2 regions of the Neorhizobium sp. NCHU2750 genome follow, and region 2 is predicted to be linked to the other one. Evidence: predicted binding sites of a transcription regulator. Region 2 holds the regulator's gene; the other holds the start of a gene.

Region 1 (15,920 bases), on a different replicon from region 2:
CCTTCAGCCGCATCGCGCGCGGAAAAATCACCGAACTCGACGTGGCGGCTGCAGAATCGGCGCCCGGCGTCGTCCTCGTCATGACCTATCGCAACGCGCCGCGCATGAAAGCGCCATCGTTGATGATGTCGTCGCCAACCGCCGCCGGCGCCAGTGACCTGCCGGTGATGCAGAATGACGAGATCCATTGGAATGGCCAACCGATCGCACTCGTTCTGGCCGAAACACAGGAACAGGCGGACTATGCCGCCTCCCTGATCAAGGCGCGCTACGCCAGCCTGCCGGCTGTCACTGTTTTCGAAGAGGCGAAAAAGACGCCGCGACAACTGGAAACTCTGCTCGGCCAGCCCCCCGTGCTGGAGATCGGCGATGCCGAGACGGCGCTCGCCAATGCCGAGGTCAAGGTGGATCTTACCTACCGGACGCCGCGTCACAACCACAACGCCATCGAACTGCACGCAGCAACGGTGGCCTGGAATGGTGACGAACTACTCTTGCACGATGCCAGCCAGTTGCTCGATCTGACCGCTGGGCAACTCGGCGACATTTTTGGCCTGGAACCTGGCAAGGTGCGCGTGACCTCGCCTTATGTCGGAGGCGGTTTTGGCGGCAAGTGTCTTTGGGATCATCAGATCCTTGCCATTGCGGCCTCGAAACTGGCCGAGCGGCCGGTGCGCATCATGTTGTCGCGCGAAGGCGTGTTCCGCATCGTTGGCGGTCGAACGGTGACGGAACAGCGGGTGGCGCTCGGGGCACGGGCCGATGGTACGCTGGATGCTCTCATCCATACCGGTACGGCGGCCATGACACTGCACAATTCCTGTCCGGAGCAGTTTACCTTCCCGGCGCGGCATCTTTATGCGGCCAGGGCGTTCAAGCTGGCGCAGGAGGTCGCCGACATGGACATGCTCGCCAACACTTTTATGCGAGCACCGGGGGAATCCGTTGGCACATTCGCGCTCGAATGTGCGCTGGATGAATTGGCGGAGAAACTTGACCTCGATCCGATCGAACTGCGCCGCCGCATCGAGCCCAAAAAGGACCCGACCACAGGCAAGCCCTTCTCGTCGCGTTACCTGATTGAGGCCTACGAGGTCGGCGCGGATCGTTTTGGCTGGCAGAACCGCAGCCGGATGCCGCGGCAGAACCGCGAGGGAGAATGGCTCATTGGCATGGGCTGCGCCACCGCAACCTATCCCTACCATCGCTTTCCGGGTGGTGCGGCCAAGATCCGGCTGACGGCCGATGGTCACGTGACCGTGTCGACTGCCGTGCACGACATGGGCATGGGTACGGCGACGGCCCAGGCTCAGCATATTGCTGCCCGGCTCGGCGTGCCGATGGAGAACGTCACCTTTGAATATGGTGATAGCAGCCTGCCGCGCGGTGTGATCGCCGGCGGCTCGACCCAGACGGCGTCGATCGGCGGCGCGGTGATCGCGGCGACGGAAGTGTTTGTCGAGGAGTTGATCAAGCTCGCCGGCAACGATTCGCCACTCGCGGGTCTGTCGCTTGGCGAGGTCGAACCACGGGATGGGGGCCTCGGTCATCGCGACGATCCCGATCGCTTCGAAAGCTATCAGTCCATTCTCGCCCGTGCGGGCCGCGAAGAGCTGGTCTGTCAGGCCGACGCGCCGGCGCCTGCAGAAATGGAAGCGTTCTCCATGCATTCCTACGGTGCGCAGTTCTGTGAGGTGCGGGTGAGCGCGTTGACCGGTGAAATCCGTGTGTCGCGTTTTCTCGGGTCCTTCGATGCCGGCCAGATCCTCAATGCAAAAATGGCGACCAGCCAGTTCAAGGGCGGTATCGTCATGGGCATCGGTCTTGCTCTCACCGAGGAAACCAATTTCGACGGGCGCACCGGCCGTATCGTGAACGCATCGCTCGCCGAATATCACGTGCCGGTGCAGATGGATGTTCCGAAAATCGATATCCTCTATACCAACACACCCGATCCGCAGGCACCAATGGGCGCGCGCGGCATTGGCGAAATCGGTATTACCGGTGTTGGAGCAGCGGTTGCCAACGCCGTCCACAACGCCACCGGCATTCGCGTTCGCGACCTTCCGATCACGCTGGACAAGATGATGTCGAACGCGCCGGCCAGCATGTAACGAGGCGCAGGGTCCTGCCTTGTTTCGATGATAACAAAATACAGGCAGCGCACTTCTTGTCGCTGCCTGTCCGCGCGACGAAAATCTTGCTCTTTGGCCTGGATCAGAAGATCCTGCTCTCCAACCGCATGTCGCGGTAGACCGTCTTAGGCCCGCTTTGAACCGCCTCAGTTCGCCGGAGGCCGATTGGTTTGAGTTATGCGGCCATGGCTGGTTCGTCCAGCATCGCGTAGTAGCGTTCTTCAGCTTCGGCTGGCGGTATGTTTCCGATGGGCTCCAGAAGTCGTCGGTGGTTGAACCAGTCGACCCATTCCAGAGTGGCGAATTCCAGTGCTTCGAAGTTCCTCCATGGCCCGCACCGATGAATGACCTCGGCCTTGTAGAGACCGTTGATCGCTATGGCGAGGACATTGTCATCACCATCGCCGACATTTCCGACAGAAGGCTCTATGCCAGCTTCTGACAGCCGCTCGGAGTACCGGATGGGCACGTGTTGAACGCCCCTGTCCGAACGGTGCATGAGCCCGCCGCCAAGAGCGGGACACCGATCATGAAGTGCCTACTGTTGGGTGCTGGGGCTTTGAACCGGCGGTTTACCCGGTCGAGCGGGCTCGGGGCTGCCTTGTCCGAGAATGTCGTGCGGACCGGCTTTTCCCGAATGATCCCCTGCAGGCCCATCGACCGCATAAGCCGTGCGACCGTGCCGCGGACGATGTCCGTCGCCTTCTCGCTGCAACTGCCGCCAGACTTTGCGCCTGCCATAGACCTGGAAGTTCTCGTCGAGCTCTGCCATCGGCCAAAAAGCTGTTGACTAAATATCTGATGCGTAATACGTGATGCATCACAGACGTTGGTGATGCATCTCAGGGAGGAGGCTGCATGACAGATCAGATGCGCCTTGAAGTTTCGGGTCTCACGAAAATCTTCGGAACGACAACGGTCGTGGATAATGTGAGCCTCGACCTGCGCCCCGGCGAAGTCCTTGCCCTGGTGGGCGAGAATGGTGCCGGAAAGTCCACCCTCACCAAGATGATCGCCGGTGTGTACCGGCCTGATGGCGGCACGATCCGGCTCGACGGCAAGGAGGTTTCCTTCCGCACGCCGAGCGAGGCGATCCATGCCGGCGTCAGCACCGTCTATCAGGAACTCAACCTCATTCCCGAGCTCGATTGCGCCAGCAACATCGCGCTCGGTTCGGAACCGACCAGCGGCGGCTTCATGCGCCGCGGCGAAATCTACAAGCGGGCGGCCGATGCCATGATCGAGGTCGGCACCCGCACTCGCCCGACCACATTGATCGGCGACATGCCGACCGGCGAGTGCCAGCTCATCGAGATCGCCAAGGCGCTCGCCAGCAATGCCCGCATCGTCATCATGGACGAGCCGACGGCCGCCCTGTCATCGGGCGAGATCGCCGGCCTGCACGCCGCCGTCCGCCGGCTCACCGCCAAGGGCATCTCGGTCATCTACATCACCCACAAAATGTCGGAAATCTTTGCCCTCTCCGACCGGATCACGGTGATGCGCGACGGGCGCTACGTAACGACGGTCAAGACATCCGATACCAGCCGCGAACAGCTTCTCGTCTCCATGCTGGGCAGGGCACTCGATCAGTTTGGAACGGCTGGCCCGGACACCGCGCCGGACACCGAAAAGCCCGCCAAGCTGTCGATCCGCAATCTTTCGACGGACGGATTGGTGCGGGAATTCTCGCTCGATGTCGGTGCTGGCGAGATCGTCGGCATGGCGGGTCTGGTCGGTGCCGGCCGGACGGAAGCCGTCAATGCATTGTCCGGCGTCGTCACGATCACCGGCGGCGAGATCAAGCTGAACGGTCGCACGGTGAACCCGCGCAGCCCCAGCCAGACGCAAGCACTCGGCATCGTCGTGGTCCCCGAGGATCGCAAGACCGAAGGGCTGATGCTGGACCAGTCGGTGCAGGACAATGTCATGCTGCCGCATATCGCTTCTCTCACCCGCTTCGGCATCATCAACGATGCGGCCGTCAGGCGCATGGCGAAGGAATGCGTCGAGCGTTTCGACGTCAGGCCGCGCCGCACGGACATTGCCATCGGCCTTCTCAGCGGCGGCAACCAGCAGAAGGTGCTGATCGGCCGCTGGCTCCTGAAGGATTATGAAGTGGTCGTGTTCGACGAACCCTCCAAGGGGGTCGATGTCGGCGCCCGCGAAGGGATCTGGGACATGATCCGCCAGACCGCCGCGCGAGGCGCGGCCGTGATCGTCGTGTCGTCCGAGACGGAGGAGTTGATCGCTCTCAGCGACCGGATCGTCGTCATGCGACAGGGGCGCATCAGCGCGGCGCTCAAGAACACGAACCTGACCGAGGAAAGGGTTATGGAACATGCCTTCTGAAAATGCTCATTACTCACAGTCGCTTGCCGCGGCTGCCACGCCGGGTGATGGCGGTACGGAACGCAGATCCACGGGTGCGCAACTGCTGTCCATCATCGAAAAGGGCCGCTCCGTCATCGGCCTGCTGATCGTCTGCGTCGTCTTCGGCATTCTCGCCGATGGCTTCGTCTCGCAGTACAATTTCTTCAACATCCTGCGGCAGAGCTCGGTCACGGCGATCCTCGCAGCCGGCATGGTCTTCGTCATCGTCACCGCCGGCATCGACCTGTCGGTCGGCTCGGTCGTCGCTGTGGCCGGGATCGTCACAGCGGGTGTCCTCAGTTCCGGGTCTCCGGCGGTCGTCGGCATCCTGGCCGGCCTGGCTGTCGGTGGCGTTTTCGGCCTCGTCAACGGTTTCGTCGTCTCCTACATCCGCATCCCGCCCTTCATCGCCACGCTCGGCACGATGACGATCGGCTCCAGCCTGGCGCTGGCCTATAGTGGCGGCCTGCCGATCAGCGGCCTGCCGAAGAGCTTCACCTGGATCGGCCAGGGCATGGTCGGCACCATTCCGGTGCCCGTCATCATCGCCGCCATCGTCGTCGTCGTCGCCGCCATCGTCCTGCACAAGACCCTGATCGGACGCTATGCCACGGCCATCGGCAGCAACGAGCATGTCGCCTACCTGTCGGGCATCAATACCCGCCGCTGGAAGATGATCGTCTATAGCGTCAACGGCCTGCTTGCCGGCATGGGCGGCGTGGTGCTCACCGCGCGCCAGAATTCCGGAGAACCCACGGCCGGCCTCGGCATCGAACTGACCGTCATCGCCGCCGTCGTCATCGGGGGTACGAGCCTCAGCGGCGGCAAGGGCGCAATGATCGGTGCCGTGATCGGCACCCTGCTGATGACCGTCATCAACAACGGTCTCAACCTCATGAACGTCTCCCCCTACTACCAGGGACTTTTCGTCGGGGGACTCATTCTTGCTGCTGTCGCTTTGGATAGGAGGAAAACCAAATGACAAGCACTACCGTAAGCACCATTCCGAATTACAAGCGCGGATGGCGACATGCCCTGCGCGCCGGGATGGCCACGTCCTGCCTCGTGTCGGCGCTCGTCGCCGGTCTCGCCGGAACGGCCGATGCCGCCGACAAGATCAAGATCGCGCAGAGCATCCCGACCCTCAATAATCCCTGGTACGCATCCTTTGCGAAGGGCTCCAAGGACATGGCAGCGGCCCTCGGCGTGGATCTGACGCTGGTCACCAATCCGGCCTCGACACCCTTTGCTCCGAGCGCCCAGATCAATGCAATCGAGAACCTGATCGCCCGCCAGCCGAAGGTCATCCAGATCGATCCGACCAGCACGGACGGCATCAACACGGCGATTGAGGAAGCTCGTAACCAGGGCATCAAGGTCGTCACCGACGGCATCAATGTCAGCACCGATGTCGATGCCTCGGTCATTGCCGACAACAAGCAGGGTGGCGAACTGGCGGGAGCCTATGTCGCCAAGGCGCTGTCGGGTGGCGGCTCGGTCGCCATGCTGCAGGGCCCTCCCGGCCGCGACATCATCACCATGCGGCATGACGGTTTCCGTCAGGGGCTGAGCGCCAACCCGCAGGCAAAGATCGTCGCATCGCAGAACGCCGACCTCGACCGCTCCAAGGGCCAGACGGTCACCGAGAACGTCCTCGAGGCGCATCAGGACCTGAAGGCGATCTGGGGTGCATCCGACACGATGGCGCTCGGCGCACTGGAAGCCCTGAAGGCGCGGAACCTCGCCGGCAAGGTCCTGCTCGGCGGTTTCGATGGCACGCCGGACGCCTTCCAGGCGATCAAGGACGGCCAGATGAGCTTCACCATCGACCAGGTGCCTTATGAAATGGGCGCCACGGCGATTGCACTCTCCTACAAGCTCGCCACCGGCCAGGCGCCTGCCGAGCCCCACACGGTGCTGGAGACGACGCTCGTCGACAAGTCGAACGTTGCCGCCTACCTCGACCAGTCCGCCGACCGCGAGAAGAAGACGTTGGCTGCGGTCCTCGCCAAGTATCAGCTGAAGGCTCAGAGCGAGTAAGGCCCAGAGCCCAAGGTCAGGATGTTTCGTGGCATCGCGCCGGACATCCGGGCGGCCCCCCGATAATCCGCTTCGCTCTTCGGGGCGAGGCGTCCGCAACAAAGAGGACGTCGGGCCTGCCCGCGCCAACACCAGAACGACGAGGAATTGAAATGACCAAGCTTATGAAGGGCGTCTTCTTTCCGGGAAGCATGACCTGCACCGTCGAGGATGTCGAAGTGCCGACCCCGGGCATGGGCGAGGTTCTCCTCGAAATGCGCGCCTCCGGCATGTGCGGCAGCGACCTCGAATATATCTACAAGGTGCCGAAGGAAAAGCGCGGCCAGCCGATCCTCGGCGTTGCCACCGATCCATCGACCATCACCGGACACGAGCCGGCCGGCGTTGTCACGGCTGTCGGTCCGGGCGTCCGCCACCTGAAGGTCGGCGATCGTGTTGCCGTCTATCACATCAACGGCTGCGGCTTCTGCAAGGATTGCCGCAGCGGCTGGCACATCACCTGCACCGAGGTGCATGAGACCTATGGTTTCGACCGCCACGGCGGCAATGCCCAGTTCATGGTTGCAGACGAACGCGACTGCGTCATTCTCCCGAACAATGTTTCCTTCGATGCCGGCGCCTTTGTTGCCTGCGGTGCCGGCACGGGCTTTTCCGTTACCCGCCGCCTCGGCATTTCCGGCATGGACGACTATCTCATCTTCGGTGCCGGCCCGGTCGGCCTGTCGGCTGCCATGTTCGGCAAGCACATGGGCGCCCGCGTCATGGTCGTCGACATGAACGAGACGCGCCTCGACATGGCCCGCGCTCTCGGCGTGGCGCGCACCATCAATCCGGCCAAGCAGGATGTCCGCGACGAGGTTCTGAGCTTCACCAACGGCGTTGGCGCATCGGCTGCCGTCGATTGCTCGGCCAATCCGAGAGCCCGGTCGATGATGTTCGATTGCGTCAAGACCTGGGGCCGCGCTGCCTTTGTCGGCGAAGGCCATGATGTCCATCTCGATGTCAGCCCGCAGATCATCCACCGCCAGATCACCCTGATCGGCTCGTGGGTCTACAGCACGCCGATGATGATGGAACTCCTCGAAACGATTTCGCGTCATGGCCTGCCGCTCGGCGAGCTTCTCGTCTCCGATCGGTTCAGCCTCAAGGATGCACCGAAGGCCTTCGAGCGTTTCGCCGCCGGCGAGACAGCCGGAAAGTGCGTCTTCGTCGACTTCTGATCCATGCCGGCGGAGCTTTGCGCTCCGCCGCACGCCGGACAAGGATATGACCATGCTGAAAACCATCGACCCACGGCTCTCGCCGGATGTCCTGCATCTGCTGGCCACCATGGGCCACGGCGACAGCCTTGCGCTCGTCGACGCCAATTTCCCGGTGGCATCCGCCGCCGCCAGGACCGTCTATGGCAAGCCGCTTTCGCTGGCGAACCTGACGCTCGGCGAAGCCGCGGAGGCCGTGCTGTCGCTGATGCCGCTCGACGATCTGGGCGCAGCTGCGGCCTGCCGCATGCATCCGGACGGCGAGCCGGATACGATACCGCCCGCACAGGCCGAGGTGCAGGCTGCCATCGACGCGGCCGAGACGGCAACGTTTTTGCTCCATCCCATGGAGCGGAACGAGTTCTACGCGCATGTCCGCAATTGCTTCGCGGTGATCCAAACCGGCGAGCGTCGGTTCTACGGCTGCGTCACGCTGCGAAAAGGCGTCATCGCACCTCCCAGCCTGATCGATTGAACCGGAACCGAGAGACATCCCCGAGACCCGCCATGATCGATGAAAGCAAGCCCCGACTGATACTGGATTGCAGGAACAATCTCGGCGAGAGCATCGTCTGGGACGAGCTGTCCGCGCGCCTGTGGTGGGCCAACATCCACGAGGGCGAAATCTGGTCCTGGGATCCGGAAGGGACCGATAGCCCGAAGACATGGTCGCTCGGTGTCCGTATCTGCGCCCTCGGGCTGTCGAGCGGCGACCGGCTCATCGTCGCCCTTGAAAAAGGTTTTGCCCGTTTCGATCCGTCGATCGGCCGGTTGGAGCCGATTGCGGAGGTCGAGCAGGATCTGCCGACGACGCGGCTCAACGACGGTCGGGTCGATCCGGCGGGCCGTTTCATCTGCGGGGGCATGGACGAGGCGGCGCCCCAGAAGGCCCTGTCGTCCCTCTACGCCCTTGATGGCAAAGGACAACCGCGCCATCTTCTCGGTGATATAAGCTGCACCAACTCGCTTTGCTGGAGCCCTGACGGTGCGACGATGTATTTCGCCGACATGCCAAAGGGTACGATCGAGGCCTTCGACTACGACACGGTGTCCGGCGCCATGAAGAATCGCCGGGTCTTTGCCGATCTCTCCGGCGAGCCGGGCCTTCCCGATGGCTCGACCGTCGATGCCGACGGCTACCTGTGGAACGCACAATGGGGGGGCGACAAGCTGGTGCGCTATGCGCCGTCGGGCGCGGTCGATCTGGAGGTCGCCATGCCGGTCAGCAACCCCACCTGCCTCTGCTTCGGCGGGCGCAATCTGGATACGCTCTTCATCACATCCGCATGGTTCGGGCTCGATGACGCTGCCAGTGCCGGACAGCCGCATGCAGGTGGTCTCTTCGCGCTCAAGCCTGGCGCAAGGGGGCAGCTGGAACACCGGTACGCCGGGTAAGTTGCTCCGGTTCGACGGAAAAGGGGAAGACATGATCAACAAGCTTTCACTGAGTGAACAGGTCGAAGAGGCCCTACGGCAGGAAATCACCGAGGGGCGCGTCCTTCCGGGGCAGCGCGTCACGCTCGCCGATTACCAGGAGAAGTGGAACGTCAGTTCCACGCCTTTTCGCGATGCCATCCGGGCCCTGGAAGTCCAGGGCTTCGTCACCGTCGAACCGCGCAAGGGCGTCTATGTCGCACCGATGAATGAGGAGACCGTCAAGGAGATCTTCGATGTCCGGATCGGGCTCGAATGTCTGGCTGTCGAACTGGCCACGCCGCTCATTCCGCTCGATGTCGCCCAGAAGGCCCAGGCAGGCTATCTCGCGCTGAAATCGGTGCTGGACACGGAAGACAAGAGTGCGCTCGGCGACCGCGACCGCCGCGTCCACGATCTCGCGCGGGATTATTGCGGCAGTCGGCGCCTGCGCAGGCTGCTCATGAGCCAGATGGGCCAGTTCCGCTGGGTTCAGAACGCCATCATTCAGAACCTGCCGCGCTCCTATGAGGTCGCGCTTCCCGAGCATATCGAGATCATGAAAGCGATCTGCGAACGGGATGCCACCGGTGCAGCGGCGGCCATGCGCAAGCATCTCGATAATTCACGCCACAGACTGCTTTCCCATCTCGATACGTTCCACCAACCAATGGCGAAATAGCGAATGAAAATACGATCGATCACTTCACACCAGCTTCGTGTTCCGCTTGGTGACAAGACCTTTTACTCCTCCCAGGCTGCATTCCCGGAACGCAACAGCTACCTCGTCCGCATCGAGACCGACAGCGGCTTCGTCGGCTGGGGTGAGGGGGGGCAATATGGTCCGGCCGAGCCGGTCGCGGCCTGCGTCGATTCCGTTCTCGCGCCGCGCCTGATCGGCCGCGATCCGACCGAACCGGTGCGGATATGGGAAGAGCTCTATGCCTTCTCGCGCGACTTCGGCCAGCGCGGCCCCTATATCGAGGCAATGTCGGCAATCGACATCGCGCTCTGGGATATCGCCGGCCAGGCGGCCGGTCTGCCGGTGTGGAAAATGCTCGGCGGCCGGTTCCGTGACAAGATCACGGCCTATGCAACTGGCTGCTACTATCCCGAAAAGTTCGACGATCTCGGCTCCATCCTCAAGGCGCTGGAGGTCGAGGCTTCGGGCTACACCAATTCCGGCTTCGGGCTGCTCAAGGTCAAGATCGGCCTCCTGTCGCTGAAGGACGATCTCGAACGGCTGAAGGTCATCCGTAAGACGGTCGGTCCCGATATCGGTATCATGGTCGACGCCAACCACGGCTACAACGCGGCCTCGGCCGTGCGCATGGGCCGGATGATGGAAGACCTCGACATCCTCTTCTTCGAGGAACCGGTGCCGCCGGAGGACCGTGAGGGTTATCGCAAGGTCAGGGCCGAAAACCCGATCCCCGTCGCCGGCGGCGAGTGCGAATACACCCGCTACGGCTTCCGCGATTTCATCGCCGGCGGATGCGTCGACGTCGTTCAGCCGGATCTCGCGGTCTGCGGTGGCCTGACGGCCTTCACCCATGTGCTCGGCTTTGCCAATGCCTATGGCGTGGCGACCATCCCACACGTCTGGGGATCGGGCATTGCCGTCGCCGCCGCGCTGCATGCGGTGTCGACCATCCCGTCCTTCCCGCATACCGCCAATCCGATCGCACTCTTGAACCAACCGGTGATCGAGTTCGACCGCAAGCACAATCCCCTGCGCGACGACCTTCTGGAGGAACGTTTCGCGCTGGAGGACGGCTGCCTTCCTGTTCCCGACAAGCCGGGCCTCGGCGTCACCGTCAGGGAAGACATCCTGAGACAGTATTCGAAGTAAGGAGGACTACCATGCGCTTTCAGAACAAGAACGTGATCATCACGGGTGCGGCCGCAGGACTTGGCCGCACCATCGCCACGAGCTTTGCCAGGGAGGGCGCCGACGTCGCCGTCATCGATTTCGGCGATGCCTCGCAGACACGTTCAGCCATTCTGGCGGAAGGCCGCCGCTGCGAGATTTTCAAGGCGGATGTGCGCGACAAGGATCAGGTGACGGCGGCCGTCGCCGGCGCGGCCGACTTCTTCGACAGCCGCGTCGACGTATTGATCAGCAATGCCGGCTTCAACGGCCATTACAGCCTGATCAAGGACATGCCTCTCGACCATTGGCGCGAGACGCTCGACATCAACCTGACTGGCACGATGCTTGTGACGCAGGCCGTCATCCCGTTGATGATCGCCCGCAAGGAAGGCGTGATCGGCATCACCGCCTCCAACGTCGCCCGCCGCGGTCTGCCCTATCGCGGCGACTATGTCTGCTCGAAATGGGCGATCCTCGGTCTAAACCAGACGCTGGCGCTGGAACTTGCCCAGTACAACATCCGCGTCAATGCCGTTTGCCCGGGCCCGATCGAAGGCGACCGGATCGAGGACGTCATGGCCAAGCAGGGCGCAGTGGAAGGAAAATCCGTCGCCCAGATGCGCAAGGAATGGGAAAGTGCCGCTCCGATGAACCGCTTCGTAACGCCCGAGGAAGTGACCTCGGCGCTGATGTTCCTGATGAGCGACGGCGCGAGTGGCATGACCGGTCAGGCCCTGAACGTCACCGGCGGCTTTCTGATGACGTAACGCCGTCTCGGGTATGATCAGACCTCGGGCCGATCTGTAGAGGAACGGCCCGAGGCAAGGACAAAAGTTCCGAAAGCCGATCCTCCGAACGGGTTTCGGACAGTTTTTCGATCCGCTTCGGAATTGATGGCTTAAACTTAGGCTATCTTCCCTGTCGACTTGCAAAAGACACATAGCTGAGCTGCGGCCATACCGCTAACGTGATGCGGCAGTTAGTGTAAAAGGGATGTCAACAAAGCGACGCACCTCCTCCCGCGTAGCTTTGTTTTTCGGGCAGCCCACTCCTCCTCCCAAGGGCAGCCTGAAGGGACAGCGGCACCCCTCCTCCCAGCCGATGTCCAATCATTTCGAGAAGCCTGCGCACTCCTCCCGCGCAGGCTTTTTCGTTTCTATCTACATGCCGAAATCCAGCTGAGGCTGATCCTCGCAGCCGTCTTCACCCTGATCGTGGGTGAGCGAAGACAAAGTCACGCCCAGCAGGCGGATGGATCGTTTGAACGGATGGACTGTAGCGAGCAGACCGGACGCCGCTTCAAGAATTGCAGTACAGTCAGCAAAGGGTTGCGCGGCCGTCTTGCTGCGCGTCGCCTGCGTGAAGTCGGAATACTTGATTTTCACCGTCACGGTTTTGCCGCTGAAACCCTTGGCCACGCAGTAAGCCCAGACCTTTTCGACCAGAGGCTTCAACTCGTGTGTCGCCAGATCCAGGGCGTCAATGTCCTGCATGAATGTATCTTCGGCGCCGACAGATTTTCGCACGCGGTCGGGCCGAACCTGACGGTTGTCGACGCCGCGGGCGATGCCATAGAAATAGGGACCGGACTTGCCGAAATGCTCGGTAAGGAAGGGCAGCGACTGCGCCTTGAGATCCGCGCCCGTCTCGATCCCGAGCCGATGCATCTTCTCTGCCGTGGCCGGCCCGACACCATGGAATTTCTTGACGGCCAGTCCCTCGACGAAAGCCGGTCCGTTCTTTGGCGTAATCACCGCCTGGCCATTCGGTTTGTTGAGGTCGGACGCCATCTTGGCAAGGAACTTGTTGTAGGAAATACCCGCGGACGCGTTGAGGCCGGTCACCTCCTTAATCTTCGCCCGGATTTCCTGCGCGATCTCCGTGGCGATCGGCATACCCTTCAGGTTTTCCGTGACGTCGAGATAGGCCTCATCCAGCGATAACGGCTCGATCAGGGGCGTATACTCCGCAAATATCTCACGGATCTGCTGCGAGATGGCCCGATAGACCTCAAACCTCGGCTTCACGAAAATCAGATCCGGGCATTTGCGTGCGGCAGTCACCGAGGGCATGGCGGAATGGACCCCGAACTTGCGCGCCTCATAGCTTGCCACCGCCACCACGCCGCGTGCCGCCGCACCGCCGACAGCCAGCGGCTTGCCACGCAGCTCCGGATTGTCCCGCTGCTCGACCGACGCGTAAAAGGCATCCATGTCCACATGGATGATTTTACGAAGGTTTTCTGCGACCGGAGGACTATCGGTCATGGCGCTACCGGGAAGTCCGGAGTGGGGTTCAGCGGATATGAACATAAAGTGAACATATCATCATTTTTGCCGGTCGCAAAGCACCGTTTCAGCCGGCGAAGTCCTTGGCTTCCCTCTCACAGTGCCCGCATCCAGATTTCCGTTTCTTCCGTCATCATGAGCAAAGCCGCATTGCGGTCTCATGGATTGGACTGGTCAGATCTCCGGTCTCACCAGGAACCGGATAGCGTATTGCCGATCAGCGGCACGGTCCTTGCATTACCATCGCCTTCTTCGATCGAGATCGAACTGGGCATCTGCTTGGGTGACTTGCGAAACCATTTTGCGGCAACACTTGCCATGTCACCGATCATCGCATGCTTTTGCCAGTCTGAAAAATTGCGCGCCATCGCCTCCTGTTCATGCTTGCAGAAGAAGTCGCCCGACTTATCAAGATGATTGATCGATGACGCCATCCCGGACATCGGCTTTTGAAGCATACGCGAGGGCAGGGCGATATTGCCTGCGGCTTGCGGCAGTGCCGGTGCCATGAAATCGATCATCCAGCCTTCGGCCTCGACCCAGCAATGAAAGTTTTCGCCGGTTCCGGTGACATATCCGTCCTCACGATGATCAGCAAAAAGGATCGTCGTGTCGCCAAGCCTGTAGGCTGCCAGCCCGCCTTTCGGCGCTGCGTCAAGCTTGTAATGCTGTTTGAGGATGAAGGCACCGAATGTCGAGAAATACATCGAGGCTGTTGCCGGGTCGGCATTCGCAGCAACAAGCAGGCTGTTGATGACCCGATAGATCCGGTGATAGTCGCTCTGCTTGATCAGCATGGTCTTCGCTCGCAGTTGTCTTGAGGCCCGTCCGTCATCACGCGACGGTAGCGGTGATCTAGACTGTCCGAAGAGATTGGGCAACGAAACTCGCCATCACACTGTGGGACCAACTGCCTGGCCCGTTGATTTGTCGGGAGAGCGCCCCCGCTCAGCGGTTCGTGTTTCGTCACGGACCGTGCCCGGCTACGGATCAGTGACAGCCAACCTTATATGGAGCGTCTATGCATGATCCAGAGGAAGAAAGGGGCACCGATCAGTGAGGCCATGAGACCAGCCGGCATCTCATAGGGAAACAGCAGGGTTCGGCCGATCAGATCGGCTGCGACAACGATGAGCGCGCCTGTGACACCCGCTGCGATGCATTGCGGTATCGCACGTGCCACTCCCGCCATGCGCACGATATGCGGCGCCATGAGGCCGACAAAACTCAATGGCCCGACAAGCATCGTCGGCGCTGCCATCATGACAGCGATGATGACAAACAGCGACAAGCGAGACTGCCTGCGGTTGACGCCGACCGCCTGGGCGGTGATCTCTCCCATAGGCCAGATATCGAGCCAGCGCCGCAGCAGCGGAAGAAGGATTGTCGCAAACACTGCGATCGCGAAGGCGATGCCCGCATCGGTCGGCGTCGCCCGGGATACGGAACCGGCCATCCAGCCGATGAAGACGCGCATGCGCGGATCTCCCGTGGCGAGCAGAAAGGTGACCAGCCCGCTGAACAGCGTGCTGACTGAAATACCGGCAAGCAGCATGCGTTCGGGTGAAAACTGCCCCCGCCTGGCAAAGCCGAAGACGGCCGCGAGAGTCAACAGGGCCCCGAGCGCCGCAAAGGTGACCAGTGTTGCCTTGTCTGGTTGCGCTATCACCAGGATCGACACCAATGCGCCGACCGCGGCCCCGGACGAAATCCCCAGCGCTTCCGGCGAGGCCAGCGGATTGCCCGTGATGCGCTGCATCAGCGTACCGGCCACGCCCAGCAAAAAGCCGGCGCTCGCCGCCGCAAGTGTCCTCGCACCTCTCCAGGACAGCGCGCTTTCCATTTGCGCGAGACCAGCCAAATGCCAGTGAATTCCATCATGCGTCAGCATCACTGCCGGCCAGAGCAGAGCGATCAGGGCGACAATCGGCAGGATGATCGCCAGCCGGTGATCGCCCCTGCGTTGGCTTATGCCAAGTCCGCTCCGATCTCCTTCGGGCGGAGAGGTGAGCCTCGGCAAAAGCCATAACATCAGTGGCGCGCCGAGCAATGCCGTGAGGCTGCCCGCCGGGATTTCACCGAACGCACCCGTCAGCAATTGCAGCCCCTGATCCACCGTGGCCAGCATCACCGCGCCGATCGCTGCCGAAGCGATCAGGCGGCCGGCAAATGATCGTATGCCCAAGGCACTCGCGATGGTGGATGAGGCCAGCCCCAGAAAGCCCACGACACCGATTGCACTGGCCACGGACGCAGTCGTCAGCACTGTCCCGATCAATGCCGCCAGTCGGATATGGAATAAGGAGAGCCCGAGGCTGCGGGCGCTGTCATCTTCCAGATGCAGCACGGTCAGCACCCGTGAAAGAAGCAGGAAGAAAACCAGAGCCGCGCCGGCTTCGGTTGCGAGCCATTTCGCGGCATGCCAGTCGTTCTGCACCAGTGACCCGGCATTCCAGATGAAGATGCCCTGCAATGTATCGTGGTGCAGCAGCACGAGGAGGGCGTTAACGCTACCACAGAGCAGACTGACGACAAGACC
Region 2 (15,920 bases):
GCAAAGGAGAAGCGACCGACGCGGATGTCGCGACCCTGTTCCTTAGCCTTCGCTTCGGTAAGACCGACCGAGGCGACCTGCGGGTTGCAGTAGGTGCAGCCCGGGATCTTGCCCTTGTCGGTGGCGTGAACATTCGGCAGGCCGGCGATCTTCTCGACGCAGACGACGGCCTCATGCTCGGCCTTGTGGGCGAGCAGCGGGCCACCGGCGACGTCACCGATTGCATAGATGCCGGGAACGTTGGTCTTGCCGTAACCGTCGATGACGATGAAGCCGCGCTCAGTCTTTACGCCTACAGCCTCAAGGCCGATGTTCTCGATATTGGCCTGAACGCCGACGGCCGAGATCATCCGGTCGGCAGTGATCTTCTCCGACGTGCCGTCCTTCTTCTCGACCGTCGCGGTGATCGAGTTTGCACCCTTCTCCACCTTGGCGACCTTGGCTTCCAGATGGATCTTGATGCCCTGCTTTTCGAACTGCTTCTTGGCGAAGGCGGAAATTTCGGCATCCTCGACCGGCATGACCTGGGTCATGATCTCGACCACGGTGACGTCGACGCCCATGGCATTGTAGAAGGAGGCGAACTCGATGCCGATCGCGCCCGAACCCATGACGAGCAGCGACTTCGGCAGCTCTTCCGGCTTCATCGCTTCGAAATAGGTCCAGATCAGCTTGCCGTCCGGCTCGATGCCGGGCAGCGCGCGCGGACGGGCGCCGGTGGCGACGATGATGTGCTTGGCGGTATAGGTGCCCTCGCCCAGCGTGTTCTTCGGCACCGGACCCTGCGGCTGGACAACCGGCTTGGTCGACTTGCCGACGACGATTTCGCCCGGCTTGGTGAGCTTGGCTTCACCCCAGATGATATCGACCTTGTTTTTCTTGAACAGGAAGCCGACGCCGTTGTTCATGCGGGCGGCAATGCCGCGCGAACGCGCGACGATCGCCTTGACGTCCGGCTTGATCGAGCCTTCGAGCGTCAGACCGTAATCCTTGGCATGGGTTGCAGTATGCATGACGTCGGCCGTGCGCAGCAGAGCCTTGGTCGGGATGCAGCCCCAGTTGGAGCAAATACCGGCGAGATGCTCGCGTTCGACGACGGCAACCTTCATGCCGAGCTGTGCGGCACGAATGGCGGCGATATAACCGCCGGGGCCGGCGCCGATTACGATAAGGTCATAAGCGTTGGACATAGGCGTTTCCAATCCTCGTTTTGCCGAGACCCAGGCACCCGCCTTGAGGTCTTCAACGGGATGGAAGCGCCTGGCCTTTAGACGGCCAGCTTGATCACTTCTGCGTCTGGCTCAGGCTGAACCAGCATCCCGTAGATTTCATCCTTGAGCTGCCTGCGCTGCTTGCACATGTCGATGAGCATGGCATCGCCGGTCGGCTCGTTGCGTTTCTCGGCCTGATGAACTCTCCGGGTCAGTTCTTCGTAGCTCCGGCAAAGTCGGGCAAAGTGCCCATCCGTCTGCTGGAGATGACGCACAAGCGTCTTGAAATCCGGAAATTCCGCGGCCAGTTCATGCAGCATGCCAGACATGGTCCAAATCCTTTTTTCGTGAGGAAGTGTCCACGCTAGGCCGCCTAAAAATACCTCCGTTGACGCAGATCAAGGGCCAAGCAGCATTCGCACGATCGGCTCCAAACCGCGACCAATTGCCCGAGTACCCTCAGCTGTGAGATGCGTTCCATCGAGGGGGCTGGTATGAGCAACCGAGCCCGCATCGAAGAAGGCACATCCGAGATCGTCCGCCAGATCGCGATAGAGCGAAGCCAGCATCGCCGATTCCTCGATACTGCCACGGAACGTTGCCGAGAACACCGGATTGGCCGTTTCGCATAGCGGTGGCGGCGACATCAGGACAATCTCGGGCACATCGTAGCCGAATGAATAATCATGATTGCGAACGAGCCCCACGAGCCTCTGCATGCCGGCACGCGCCGCATGGGCGGTGCCGGCAATCACCGGCTTCATGTCGTTGGTCCCCAGCATGATGATGACCAGATCGAGAGGCATATGGCTGTGAAGGATCGACGGAAGCGCCTTCACGCCATTGCGGTCGCAATCCGCAAGATGGTCATCATAAGCCGTCGTGCGCCCGCCCAATCCTTCGGCGATCACGTTCACGCCGGGCCCAAGGCACGCAGCAAGGACGCTTGGCCAGCGATCCTCGAATGCGTGACGCTCCGGTCCTTCGGGGTTGTAGCCCCATGTGAGCGAATCGCCGAAGCAGAGAACGGATTTCATTCTGCTGCCCCGTCTACTAGACCAGCATCGACATCGGGTTTTCGATGTAGCGCTTGAAGGCGGATGCGAGTTCCGCACCGAGCGCGCCATCGATGACGCGGTGGTCGAAGGCAAACGTTGCCGACATCACCGTACCCACTTCGATCTTGCCGCCACGAACGACCGGCTTCTCGACGCCGGCGCCGATCGACACGATCGAGGCCTGCGGCAGGTTGACAATCGAGGTGAAGGACGAGACGCCGAACATGCCGAGGTTGGACACGGATGTCGTGCCGCCCTGGTATTCTTCCGGCTTCAGCTTCTTGTCGCGGGCGCGCTTGGCCATGTCCTTCACCTCGTTGGAGATGACCGACAGAGCCTTGGTTTCGGCCTTGCGGACGATCGGCGTGATCAGCCCGTCCGGGATCGAAACCGCGACACCGACGTCGGAATGCTTGTGCAGCACGCGGGCCGTCGAGGTCCAGGAGGCATTCGCCATCGGGACATCCCGGAGCGCCAGCGCCATCGCCTTGATGATGAAGTCGTTGACGGAGAGCTTGAAGCTAGGCACCTCACCCTTCTCGGTCTTTTTCACCGGTGCCGAGGCATTGATCTCGGCGCGCAGCTTCATAAGCGCGTCGAGTTCGCAATCCATCGACACCGTGTAGGACGGAACCGTCTGGGTGGACTCGGTGAGTCGTGCGGCGATCGTCTTGCGCATGCCGTCATGCGGCAGAAGCTCGTAGGAGCCCTCCGCAAACAGCTTGAGCGTCGCATCATCCGACGGCCCCTTGGCAGCGGCTGGTGCCGGGGCGGCAGCCTGGGCTGCGGCCGGAGCAGCAGCCTTTGCGCCACCCGATGCGGCAGCCTTCTCGACATCGGCCTTGACGACACGGCCATGCGGACCGGTGCCGGCAACGGCGGAAAGATCGAGACCGGCTTCCTTGGCCAGACGCCTGGCGAGCGGCGAAGAGAAGACCCGCTTGCCATCGGCAACCGGTGCTGGCGTCGACGGTGCAGGAGCAGCATCGGCAACCGGAGCAGCGGCCTTCGGAGCTTCCGCAGCCTTGTCAGTCGGAGCGGCTTCAGCCTTGGCGGCAGGTGCAGAGCCCACGCCGGCAGCCGCAGCAGCAACGTCTTCGCCATCTTCGGCAAGAACCGCGATCAGCGCGTTGACCTTGACGGATTCGCTACCGGCGGGAACCACGATCTTGGCGATCGTGCCCTCGTCGACGGCTTCGACTTCCATCGTCGCCTTGTCGGTTTCGATCTCGGCGATCACGTCGCCGGACTTGACCTTGTCGCCTTCCTTGACCAGCCACTTGGCGAGGTTGCCCTCTTCCATGGTCGGGGAAAGGGCAGGCATGGTGATGTTGATAGGCATCGTATCACCCTTCCCTTACTTGTAGCAGACGGTTTTGACAGCCTGGACGACCTCGCCGACATTCGGCAAAGCCAGCTTTTCGAGATTGGCCGCGTAAGGCATCGGAACGTCCTTGCCCGCGATCGTCAGGATCGGCGCATCGAGATAGTCGAAGGCCTGCTGCATGACGCGGGTGGCGATTTCCGTGCCGACGGACGACTGCGGGAAACCTTCTTCGACGGTGACGAGGCGACCAGTCTTCTTGACCGATTCGATGACGGTCGGCAGATCCATCGGGCGCAGCGTGCGCAGATCGATCAGTTCGACGTCGATGCCGTCCTTGGTCAGTTCCTCGACAGCCTTGACCGCATAGGTCATGCCGATACCCCAGGAAACGATCGTCACGTCCGTACCCTTCTTGTGGATACGGGCCTTGCCGATCGGCAGCACGAAATCATCGAGCTTCGGCACATCGAAATGATGACCGTAGAGGATTTCGTTTTCGAGGAAGATGACCGGGTTCGGATCGCGGATCGCAGCCTTCAGCAGGCCCTTGGCGTCGGCAGCCGTGTAGGGCTGGACAACCTTGAGACCCGGAATATGGCTGTACCATGCGCCGTAATCTTGGCTGTGCTGGGCCGCAACGCGGGCGGCAGCGCCGTTCGGGCCGCGGAACACGATCGGAGCCCCCATCTGGCCACCCGACATGTAGAGCGTCTTGGCGGCCGAGTTGATGATCTGGTCGATCGCCTGCATGGCGAAGTTGAAGGTCATGAACTCGACGATTGGCTTCAGGCCCGACATCGCAGCACCAACGCCGACGCCGGCAAAGCCGTGTTCGGTGATCGGGGTGTCGACGACGCGGCGGGCGCCGAATTCCTGCAGCAGGCCCTGGGTGATCTTGTAGGCACCCTGGTATTCGGCAACTTCCTCGCCCATGACGAAGACGTTTTCGTCGCGGCGCATTTCTTCCGCCATCGCATCGCGCAGCGCATCGCGGACCGTCATGGAAACCATTTCGGTACCGGCCGGAATATCCGGATCGTTGGCGATCTCGACCTTCGGAGCGGCCGGAACCGGAGCCGAGGCAGAAGAAGCTTCGGCAGCAGGCTTTGCCTCTTCGGCAGCAGCCTTCGGCGCTTCGGCAGCGGGAGCCGCCGAGCCGATCGCATCGGCGCTTTCGCCTTCGGCGAGCAGCACAGCGATCTTGGTATTGACCTTGACGTTTTCGGTGCCGGCGGCGACCAGCAGCTTGCCGATCACGCCTTCATCGACGGCTTCCACTTCCATGGTTGCCTTGTCGGTCTCGATCTCGGCAATGACGTCGCCGGACTTGACGGTGTCGCCTTCCTTCTTGACCCATTTGGAAAGCGTGCCTTCTTCCATGGTCGGAGAAAGCGCGGGCATCAGAATATCGATAGGCATAGGTTCTTTCCTCCCCGCGCTTAGAGCAGGATGTCGGTGTAGAGCTCGGATGCATCCGGCTCCGGATCGTTCTGGGCGAAATCGGCGCTATCGGTGACGATGTCGCGGATGTCCTTGTCGATCGCCTTCAGCTCGTCTTCGCTCGCCCAGCCCTTTTCAAGCAGACGGTTGCGGACCTGTTCGATCGGGTCATGCTCGGAGCGCATCTTCTGCACTTCGTCCTTGGAGCGATATTTCGCCGGGTCGGACATCGAGTGGCCGCGGTAACGGTAGGTCAGCATTTCGAGAATGATCGGGCCCTTGCCGGAACGGCAGTGGGCGAGCGCCTCGTCGGCAGCAGCCTTGACGGCGCGCACGTCCATGCCGTCGACCTGGATGCCTGGGATACCGAAGCCGACGCCGCGCATCGAGTAGTTCGACTGCGCCGTTGCACGGGCGGTCGAGGTGCCCATGGCATAACGGTTGTTCTCGACGATATAGATGATCGGCAGTTTCCAGAGAGCAGCCATGTTGAAGCTCTCGTAGACCTGACCCTGGTTGGCAGCACCGTCGCCGAAATAGGCAACCGAGACGCTGTCATTGTTGCGATAGGCATTGGCGAAGGCAAGACCGGTGCCGAGCGACACCTGAGCGCCGACGATGCCGTGGCCACCATAGAAATGCTTCTCCTTGGAGAACATGTGCATCGAGCCGCCCTTGCCCTTCGACAGGCCGCCGCGACGTCCGGTCAGCTCGGCCATGACGCCCCGCGGGCTCATGCCGGTTGCCAGCATGTGGCCATGGTCGCGATAGGCGGTGATGACCTGATCACCTTCCTGCTGCGCCATCTGCATGCCGACGACGACAGCTTCCTGACCGATATAGAGATGGCAGAAACCGCCGATGAAGCCCATGCCGTAAAGCTGGCCGGCCTTCTCTTCGAAGCGACGGATCAGCAGCATCTCGCGATAGGCATGCAGATCTTCGTCCTTGCCGAAGTCCGGCGTATTCTTGCCGGTGAATTCCTTGGGCGCCGATTTGGTGGTGGTTGCCTTGGTAGCAGACTTTGCCGCTGGCTTGCGGCCGGATGCAGACGCGGATTTAGCTTGCGCCATCGATCCCTCCCTATGTGCTGCACAGAAAGAGCGGCACCGACGCGGGCGATCAACGCCCGTCCCGACCCGCTCGGGTTTCGGCAGCTAACATAGGCAAGAATGTCGCGGCCAGCAATGCTATATTTGCATGGCTCGCATGTAAGATAAATAACTGATATATTTCAGAAAAATCAATGTTAACCGAAATTCGGTTAACTCAGAAATAGTTGTTAAATATGACTATTTCATCCGGGCGCGAGACATTTAATTGATAACGCGCAATTTCGTCGAGCATGTCCTTGTCGAGCGAGCCGTCGCTCATCAAGTGCACCTGGCGCTCCAGAGCCTCGCGCTTGGTCGTCAGCTCCGCCAGTTCGGCAGTTCTAGCCAAGCGCTGCTTTTCGAACTGCTCAGTCGCGATCAGGCCCAGATCGCCATGGATCGAATGATAGCCGAAATAGGAGACGAAAGCGACGGTAATGGCAGGCAGGATCAGACGACCGAACTTCCGTTGCCGATGATGCTTTGTCCACATGCCTGTCTACGCCCTGAATTACGCGACGGGGCGCGAGTCGGCCCCTCTGGTGAGTATCTAGGATTCGCAGAACTTGCTTAACCATTCGTTTCCCGCACACGGCTGCGAGACCGTAACAACCATACGGAAACGACAAAGCCCGCGCCGATGACGCGGGCTTTTCGATGATCACTATCGGAACGTAGCCGAGGCTTAGCCCTTGAGGATCGAGCGGCCGGCGTAAATTGCCTGGGGCCCGAGCATTTCCTCGATGCGGATCAGCTGGTTGTACTTGGCCAGACGGTCGGACCGCGACAGCGAGCCGGTCTTGATCTGTCCGCAATTGGTGGCGACGGCGAGATCGGCAATCGTCGAATCTTCCGTTTCGCCCGAGCGGTGCGACATGACGGCGGTATAGGCTGCCTTGTGCGCGGTCTCGACGGCATCGAGCGTTTCCGTCAGCGAGCCGATCTGGTTGACCTTGACGAGGATAGAGTTGGCGACGCCCATCTTGATGCCATCGCGCAGGCGTGCGGAATTGGTGACGAACAGATCGTCGCCGACCAGCTGTACCTTGGAGCCGATCTTGTCGGTCAGGATCTTCCAGCCTTCCCAGTCGTCTTCAGCCATGCCGTCTTCGATCGAGATGATCGGATACTTGGCAGCGAGCTCGGCCAGATATTCGGCCATGGCGCCCGATTCCAGCGTGCGGCCTTCGCCTTCCATGACGTACTTGCCGTCCTTGAAGAATTCCGTCGAGGCGCAGTCGAGGCCGAGATAGACGTCTTCACCCGGCTTGTAGCCGGCCTTTTCGACCGACTTCATGATGAAGTCGAGGGCTTCCGGTGCGCTCTTCAGGCCCGGAGCAAAACCGCCTTCGTCGCCGACATTGGTGTTGTGGCCCTGGGCACCCAGTTCCTTTTTCAGCACGTGGAAGATTTCAGAACCGATCCGCACCGCATCCTTCAGCGTCTCGGCGCCGACCGGCATGATCATGAATTCCTGGAAGTCGATCGGATTGTCGGCATGCGCGCCGCCGTTGATGATGTTCATCATCGGAACCGGCAGGACATGGGCGCCGGCACCGCCAACATAGCGATAGAGGGGCAGACCGGAGGATTCGGCAGCAGCCTTGGCGACTGCAAGCGATACGCCGAGAATGGCGTTAGCGCCGAGCCGCGACTTGTTCGGCGTGCCGTCAAGCGCGATCATCGTCTTGTCGATATGGATCTGGCTTTCGGCATCGAAACCGCCGATGGCGTCGAAGATTTCCGTATTGACCGCTTCCACGGCCTTCTCGACGCCCTTGCCGCCGAAGCGCTTGCCGCCATCGCGCAGTTCGACCGCTTCGTGGGCACCCGTCGAGGCGCCCGACGGAACGGCGGCACGGCCCATCGTGCCGTCTTCCAGATAGACGTCAACTTCGACGGTCGGATTGCCACGGCTATCGAGGATCTCGCGTGCGATGATATCGGTAATAGCAGTCAAGGGTCTCTCCTCAGAGTTATTATCCACGTGGTCATTGAAAATGTCTCACATTCAATGACACGCCAATTACAGTTGAAACGCTTTTCGCGCTTTGACCACGCTCAAGCGCGCCTCAAGTTCAGGCGGCCTTCGCCACCGCATCGAAAGCCAGAAGCTTTTCCAGAAGCCGCGGCATGTCCTTCAGGTGAACCATGTTCGGCCCGTCGGACGGAGCATTGTCCGGATCCTCATGCGTCTCGATGAAGACGCCGGCAACGCCGACGGCGACAGCCGCACGCGCCAGCGTTTCGACGAATTCGCGCTGGCCGCCGCTCGAACCGCCCTGCCCGCCCGGCTGCTGCACCGAATGCGTCGCATCAAAGATGACGGGCGAACCGAGCGACGCCATGATCGGCAGCGAGCGCATGTCGGATACCAGCGTGTTGTAACCGAAGGACGCACCGCGTTCGCACAGCATCACATTCGGATTACCGCTTTCGGTAAACTTCGCCTGCACGTTCTTCATGTCCCAGGGGGCGAGAAACTGGCCCTTCTTGACGTTGATCGCCCGGCCCGTCTTGGCGGCGGCGACCAGCAGGTCCGTCTGGCGCGACAGGAAGGCCGGAATCTGCAGGATGTCGATCGTCGGCGCCACCAGGCCGCACTGTTCTTCCGTGTGGATGTCGCTCAGAACCGGGAAGCCGAATTCCTTCTTCAGGTCGGCAAAGATCTCCATCGCGTTCTCAAGCCCGATGCCGCGCTTGCCCGACAAGGATGTACGGTTCGCCTTGTCATAGGACGACTTGTAGACAAGCCCGATGCCGAGCTTGGCGCAGAGCTCCGTGAGGTTGCCGGCGATCATGAAGGCGTGATCGCGGCTCTCCATCTGGCAGGGGCCCGCAATCAGCGAAAGCTTGCCGGCATTGGAGAACACAACCTTGTTTGCGCCTTCTCCGACCGAAACCTCAGAATTGGGGGACACTGCCATTTTCATTCCTCGAAACCGAAAAACACGCCTTGGCCGGGCGACGGCGACACAAGCACGCGTCCATCCCGGCGGATGAATGCGACGTCATTAGCAGCAAGGGTGATCTCTGTCACGGCCAGATCGGCGGTGCGGAAGATCACCGCCTGCCCGCAAAGCTCAGCCCCATGCAGCTTGGCGGCAGGCCCGAATTCCTGATGCAGCTGATCTGCGTCCACCACCCGGACCCTGGCATTTTCGCCGGCAAACACCAGCCCGGCCTCCCCTTCCTGCGCAGAAACCGACAGGACGGATTGCAACAGCCTGGCGGAATCGCCGGGCACACCTGAGGAAAGCACGACTTCCTTCAGCCCGGTCACCGCATTGGCATGCACCCTCAGGGACCCCATGTCCTGCGGAAAGGAAACGACGCGCTGACAGGCAAAGGCGAAAAATTCGGACGCACCTTCGAGCGCCGCAAAAGCGAGGCGAAAGCGCCCCTCCCGCTCGTCTCCCTCCGGTGACTTAATGATGCGGGCAAATTCCAGCGGCTCGCCCGCCGAAACCCCACCTTCAACAAAACGCTGGTGATCATCGGAAGCGTCGTCACTAGCGACCACGATCGCCGACAGCCCCTGACGCCCACGCTTGCCGCGAAAGGCAATGTCTCGCTCGACAAACACATTGCCGCGCTTGGCAGCGGTGCCCGCCTTGCGCCGGTCCGCAAGCGCGATCGGCTCCAGATAGGTGCCGTCCTCAAGGAAGATACAGGCATTGGCCGTCCCGAACGGATGCACACCATCAGGCGCAACAGTAAAGCCCAGCCCCGACAGCCGCTCGCGCGCCTGGACCAGATTGCCGACCGGCAAAACGAGATGATCGATTTTCTTAGCAGTCACGCATGTCCCCCAGACTCTGATCCGCCGAAAATAAATTGGTCAGTCCGTCGGGGAGCGCAAGTAGCTTTCTGCCGAGAACGTTATCAGCCATCTCGGAAAGTTATCATATTTTCACGAAAATTTAGGGACTTGCGGAACACATATGGAACATATAGTGTTCGTTCTGCATTTGTTTCAAATCTGAAGGTGCATCAAAATGCTGACCCGGAAGCAACAGGAACTTCTTTTGTTCATTCATGAACGCATGAAGGAGTCCGGCGTTCCACCTTCTTTCGATGAAATGAAGGATGCACTCGATCTCGCATCGAAGTCGGGCATCCACCGCCTGATCACCGCTTTGGAAGAGCGCGGCTTCATCCGAAGGCTGCCGAACCGGGCCCGTGCGCTCGAAGTCATCAAGCTGCCGGAGGCCTATGTGCCGACGCTGCAGCCGAAGCGCGGATTTTCGCCGAGCGTCATCGAGGGCAGCCTCGGCAAGAAACCGCCGGCACCTGCCGCACCCGCGGCCCCGGCCAATGACAGCGCCTCGGCGAGCGTCCCCGTGATGGGCCGCATCGCCGCCGGCGTGCCGATCTCGGCCATCCAGAACAACACCCACGACATTTCCGTTCCGGTCGAAATGCTCGGCGCCGGTGAGCATTATGCGCTCGAGGTCAAGGGCGATTCGATGATCGAGGCCGGCATCCTCGATGGCGATACCGTCATCATCCGCAACGGCAGCACCGCCAATCCCGGCGATATCATCGTTGCCCTTGTCGATGACGAGGAAGCAACGCTGAAGCGTTTCCGCCGCAAGGGTGGATCGATCGCGCTTGAAGCTGCTAATCCCGCCTATGAAACCCGCATCTTCCCGCCTGACCGGGTCAAGGTGCAGGGCAAGCTGGTCGGCCTCATTCGCCGCTATCATTGAAATCAGCAGGATCGGCAAAGCCTTGCTGGTCCTGAAAATCGCCTCCCGCGCCCATGGCGGAAACGTCGACGGACAGGTCGTCTTCGATTGAACTGTTTTGTGAAGGCCTGACCAGCCATGGCGGTAGCGACGCATCATAGATGCCGCGATGCCAGTCATATTGGCGATGAACGGTCCATGGCCGGGCAGAGGCGCTCATTGCCGTTTCGATGATCCATTCGTCGGCGATCGGCGACCCGGCAAAGTCGATCTCGACCGCACCCGTATTGCGTAACGTCCTGCCGCTGAGCAATGGCGTCCCCGAGCGGCACTCGTCGAACCGAGCGCGCGGCGCAACGACGAGCCCCGCGACATCACAGGCCACACCGGTGAAGCGGCTATCCTCGATGACGACGACGATGACACCATCCGGAGACATGATCGCACACCAAGCTTTCGGCTGACATTCGAAGCGGTCCGCGCTCGTGACCTCCATGCGATCCCGCGCACGCTCGATGACGGCTTTCGGCAGGCGGGCAGCGCCAGTTTTCGCCCTGTTCTGCGAAAGGCCTTTGGGGACCTCCTTCGGCATATCCTTATCGCGCCACTCGTCGCGAATGATCGGCGCTTCCGGGTCGGGCAGCCGTCGTGCGCGGCGCCATTGTCCATAGATGAAATCCGGCACCTTCGCCCGGTTGACCGCAATACCGCCCTCCCTGCGAAGTCCCACCAGCGTGCCGTCTTCGGCAATCAGCAGGCTGGACGGCGGTTCCGGCCATGGCTGCAGGAAGAGCCAGAGGGCGACCGCAATCAGCGGCAGGCCGAGATATCTGAGCCGGGTGCGCAACAGCGTCAGAAGCAGCAGGCCTGAAGCGCCGAAGAGCAGAAACGAGGAATGTTGCTGCCCGACGGTAAAGTCGCCTCCCCAGCCCGCTACATGCCTGGCGATGACGATCACCCAGTCCAGGCTTTTGGCCATGACAAAGATGAAGGGCGCATCAAGGCCGAACGGCATCAGTAGCATGGCGATGAGCCCTGCCGGCATGACCAAAAAACTGATGATCGGCATGGAGGCGAGATTGGCCGCAAGCCCATAGGTCGCGATCCGATGAAAATGCTCCACAGAGAACATCGTCGTCGCGAGACTGCCGATCAGCGACGTCATGATGATGCCGGCGACAAACTTCCAGCCTCCGACAAGCCATGTCACTGAAGGGTGATGAAGGGGTAGCGGTTCGCGTGGCCGCCGCTCGGCTCGCCTTGTCCAGGCAGCATAGCCCGCCACCAGCGCGGCAGTGGCGGCAAACGACATCTGGAAGCTCGGGCCGAGCACTTCCGATGGCGTCCAGACGAGAATAATGATGGCCGACAGCGCCACATTGCGCAGGCTGATCGACGGCCGGTCGAGCAGCACGGCGATCAGGATGACGGCCATCATGATATAGGCGCGCTGTGCCGAGACCCCGAAGCCGGAAATCAGGTAATAGGCCGTCACCATGGCAAGCGCCCCGGCCGCTGCGATCTTCTTGACCGGCCAGGCCTGAGCAAAGCCGGGAAACAGCGCCAGCGCCGTGCGCAGTCCGATGAAGAAGATGCCGGCTGCCAGCGCCATGTTGAGCCCGGATATCGCAACGATATGGGCAAGCCCCGCGACCCGCAGCGCTTCCACCGTCTCTTCCGAGATCGCCCGCCGCTCGTCGGTGATGATGGCGGCGGCAAAGGCTCCCGCATCGCCGGGAACGAGCCCCCTGATCCGGTTGCCGATCTGCGCACGCAGATCGAACAGCCACCGCTCCACGGCATAGGACCAGTTGCCGGGATCGACAGACGCCTCGATCTGATGCGGCGCTGCGTAGAAATAGCCAACTGCGCCGATCCCGTCGAAATAGGATGAGAAGGCAAAGTCGTGCAATCCGGGCAACGCAGGCCCCGCAGGCGGCGACAGTCGCGCGCGGCCGGCGATCACCGCGCCATTGTCGAACCGCCCGCCCCTGCCGCTCGCCATCAGCAGCACCTGCCCCGGCGGGCGTCTGATCTCGGGATCGGCTGTCGAGATGATCCTGACGACATAGCGCACCCGACCGGCTCCGGACATTTCACTGCGCTCGACCATGCCGACAATATCGCTGGTGACGGCCGTATCGAGAATGACCGTCGCGCGCCGCCATGTCTCCATCTGCGCCAGCATCATGCCGAGGCTGACGAGGGCGGCGGCCAGCAGGACGGCTCTTGCGGCATGGTTATGCGAAATGGAGAGCGCCGCACCTGTCACGACGATGGCCGCAAGGGCAAACGGCCAGAATGGCGGGTCGGATGCAGACAGAAGCCAGATGACGGCCCCGGCGCCGATTGCGACCGGAACGAACAGGAAGCCATGGCCGTACCGCCCTTCCTCCGCGATCGCTGCCGACATCCTGTCGCGCGCCGCCTGCGCGACGGCCACCACGGACAGCGAGGCTGCAGTTCGGCGCGGCGCGATGGGCGCGAGAACGGGAACGGCCGCCGGCCCGATTCTCTCTGCCGACAAGAGGGCGAGATCGGCCGCGGGCGCGGATGGAGCCATCACGCCGTCGATCACGTTCCCTTCATCTTCGAGCTTATCTGCCATGCAAAAACATGCCCGCTGAGACGCGCAGGCTACAACCTGTGCGTTCTTTTTGCGTGCGTCAACCTGACGCAGCAAGGATCGGCGTCAGAAAGCAAAATCGGAATGCAACATTGGGTTGGCCGAAGCTTGAGATGACATTGCCCAATATATTTCCGCGCTGCACAATTGTCCGCCAGAATTGCTTGGCATCAGCCCAAGGATCATATAGCTAAACGTTGGACGCTTAATGTTTATGGCCCTTTTAGGGCGAATGCCGCCAACCGGTTGGAGGATCAGAATGACGGAAATAAGCGCAAATCTCGCTCTCGGTGAAAAGAAGGTCGACCTGCCGGTTCGCTCCGGAACGATCGGTCCGGATGTCATCGACATCGGCGCGCTCTACAAGCAGACGGGTGCATTCACTTACGACCCCGGGTTTACCTCGACCGCTTCATGCGAGTCCGGCATCACCTATATCGATGGTGATGAAGGCGTGCTGCTTCACCGCGGTTACCCGATCGAACAGCTGGCTGAACACGGCGACTTCCTGGAAACCTGCTACCTGCTTCTCTACGGCGAACTGCCGACGGCAGCGCAGAAGAAGGATTTCGATCATCGCGTGACCAATCACACGATGGTTCACGAGCAGATGAGCCGCTTCTTCACCGGCTTCCGCCGCGACGCCCATCCGATGGCCGTCATGGTGGCAACCGTCGGCGCGCTCTCCGCTTTCTATCACGACTCGACCGACATCACCGATCCGCATCAGCGCATGGTCGCTTCCCTGCGCATGATCGCCAAGATGCCGACGATCGCGGCAATGGCCTACAAATACCACATCGGCCAGCCCTTCGTGTATCCGCAGAACAATCTCGACTATGCGTCGAACTTCCTGCGCATGTGCTTTGCCGTTCCCTGCGAAGACTACAAGGTGAACCCGGTTCTGGCCCGCGCCATGGACCGCATCTTCATCCTGCATGCCGATCACGAGCAGAACGCATCGACCTCGACGGTTCGCCTTGCCGGTTCTTCGGGTGCCAATCCGTTTGCCTGTATCGCCGCCGGCATTGCATGCCTCTGGGGCCCCGCTCACGGCGGCGCCAACGAAGCAGCACTCAACATGCTCCAGGAAATCGGCTCGGTCGACAAGATCCCGGAATACATTGCCCGCGCCAAGGACAAGAACGATCCGTTCCGCCTGATGGGCTTCGGTCACCGCGTCTACAAGAACTACGATCCGCGCGCCAAGATCATGCAGAAGACCACGCATGAGGTTCTGGCCGAGCTCGGTCACAAGGACGATCCGCTTCTGCAGGTCGCCATGGAACTCGAAAAGATCGCCCTCACGGACGAATACTTCATCGAGAAGAAGCTCTATCCGAATATCGACTTCTATTCGGGCATCACCCTGAAGGCCATGGGCTTCCCCACGACCATGTTCACGGTTCTCTTCGCCGTCGCCCGTACCGTCGGCTGGATCGCCCAGTGGGCCGAGATGATCGAAGATCCGCAGCAGCGTATCGGTCGCCCGCGCCAACTCTATACCGGCGAGCCGAAGCGCGATTACGTACCGGTTTCGAAGCGCTAAGCTTCAACGGACAAGACAAACAAAAAAACCCGGTCAGAAATGGCTGGGTTTTTTCGTGTTCAGCAGATCAAGGACGGCGCCGGCAGCCGCCTCCCCGGGCGGGATGGGCACCTGCAGCCGTTGCCAGGCAAGGTCGAACCCTTCGAGCATGGCCCGGCGCTGCAACGTATCGCCGGAAAGCCGCTCGACCCAGCGGCAGAGGCTCGCGGGACGAACCACCTCATTGATATATTCCGGCACCACCGCATAATCGGCAATCAGGTTGGGCAAGGCGCCCGTCCAGATCTTGATGCGGCCCGCCAGAAGCTTGATCAGCCAGTCCGTCTTGTAGGCGGATACGACGGGAACGGTCGAAAGCCCAAGCTCGAGGAGGACCGTACCGGACGCGGCCATGGCTGCATCGGCCTCGGCGAATGCAGTCCACTTACCCTGTGTATCGACCGTCACCTCGATTGGCAGATCGCAGCCTGCAATCAGTTCCCGCACCAGCGCCTCGCGCCTCGGCACGGTCGGCAGCAGGAAGCGCGTCGGACCATTGCGGCGCTGAAACTCGCGTGCAGCCCCGATGAATTCCGGCAGCAGGCTCTTGATCTCGGCCGAGCGAGAACCCGGCAGGAGCATGATCGTCTTCTGCTCACCGGCTTCTTTTACCGGCCGAAGCGCGCGCAAGGCACGCACCTTGAGAAGATCGGCATCATTGCTCAGCCGGTGTCCGACAAATATCGTTTCCGGCCCGCCAAGCTGCGCCATTGCCTCAGGCTCGAAGGGAAGCACCGCAAGCACGCGATCGACGTATGGCACCATCGCCTTGGCGCGGTATTCCTTCCAGGCCCACACGCTCGGACAGACATAATTGACGATCGGCAGGTCGGGCAAAGCCGCCCTCACCTTCTTCGCCACCCGATGGGTGAAATCCGGGCTGTC

What was found. The regulator LexA, encoded in region 2, represses DNA repair genes until DNA is damaged. The targets are predictions, from matches to a motif close to TGTTCNNNNTGTGTTCNG.
Region 1: a site for LexA is predicted at 13,398-13,415, ahead of dinB (DNA polymerase IV). Genes of this name have one in related genera too.

What each region holds. Positions count from the first base shown of each region.
Region 1 is NZ_CP030829.1:9,442-25,361, reverse strand. It holds gene NCHU2750_RS24295 (xanthine dehydrogenase family protein molybdopterin-binding subunit) at 1-2,114, shown strand, start outside; partial or broken gene NCHU2750_RS24290 (IS3 family transposase) at 2,314-2,895, opposite strand; gene NCHU2750_RS24285 (sugar ABC transporter ATP-binding protein) at 2,994-4,487, shown strand; gene NCHU2750_RS24280 (ABC transporter permease) at 4,477-5,490, shown strand; gene NCHU2750_RS24275 (sugar ABC transporter substrate-binding protein) at 5,487-6,548, shown strand; gene NCHU2750_RS24270 (zinc-dependent alcohol dehydrogenase family protein) at 6,701-7,768, shown strand; gene NCHU2750_RS24265 (RbsD/FucU family protein) at 7,821-8,282, shown strand; gene NCHU2750_RS24260 (SMP-30/gluconolactonase/LRE family protein) at 8,315-9,202, shown strand; gene NCHU2750_RS24255 (GntR family transcriptional regulator) at 9,234-9,902, shown strand; gene NCHU2750_RS24250 (mandelate racemase/muconate lactonizing enzyme family protein) at 9,906-11,072, shown strand; gene NCHU2750_RS24245 (SDR family NAD(P)-dependent oxidoreductase) at 11,084-11,860, shown strand; gene dinB (DNA polymerase IV) at 12,254-13,360, opposite strand; gene NCHU2750_RS24235 (DUF2026 family protein) at 13,570-14,178, opposite strand; gene fhuB (Fe(3+)-hydroxamate ABC transporter permease FhuB) at 14,388-15,920, opposite strand, start outside.
Region 2 is NZ_CP030827.1:2,043,361-2,059,280, forward strand. It holds gene lpdA (dihydrolipoyl dehydrogenase) at 1-1,190, opposite strand, end outside; gene NCHU2750_RS10065 (HP1242/YdcH family protein) at 1,268-1,540, opposite strand; gene NCHU2750_RS10070 (SGNH/GDSL hydrolase family protein) at 1,610-2,248, opposite strand; gene NCHU2750_RS10075 (pyruvate dehydrogenase complex dihydrolipoamide acetyltransferase) at 2,265-3,611, opposite strand; gene NCHU2750_RS10080 (pyruvate dehydrogenase complex E1 component subunit beta) at 3,627-5,015, opposite strand; gene pdhA (pyruvate dehydrogenase (acetyl-transferring) E1 component subunit alpha) at 5,036-6,109, opposite strand; gene NCHU2750_RS10090 (FtsB family cell division protein) at 6,306-6,623, opposite strand; gene eno (phosphopyruvate hydratase) at 6,816-8,090, opposite strand; gene kdsA (3-deoxy-8-phosphooctulonate synthase) at 8,209-9,057, opposite strand; gene NCHU2750_RS10105 (VOC family protein) at 9,060-9,932, opposite strand; gene lexA (transcriptional repressor LexA) at 10,129-10,842, shown strand; gene NCHU2750_RS10115 (ComEC/Rec2 family competence protein) at 10,823-13,429, opposite strand; gene gltA (citrate synthase) at 13,707-14,996, shown strand; gene lpxB (lipid-A-disaccharide synthase) at 15,030-15,920, opposite strand, start outside.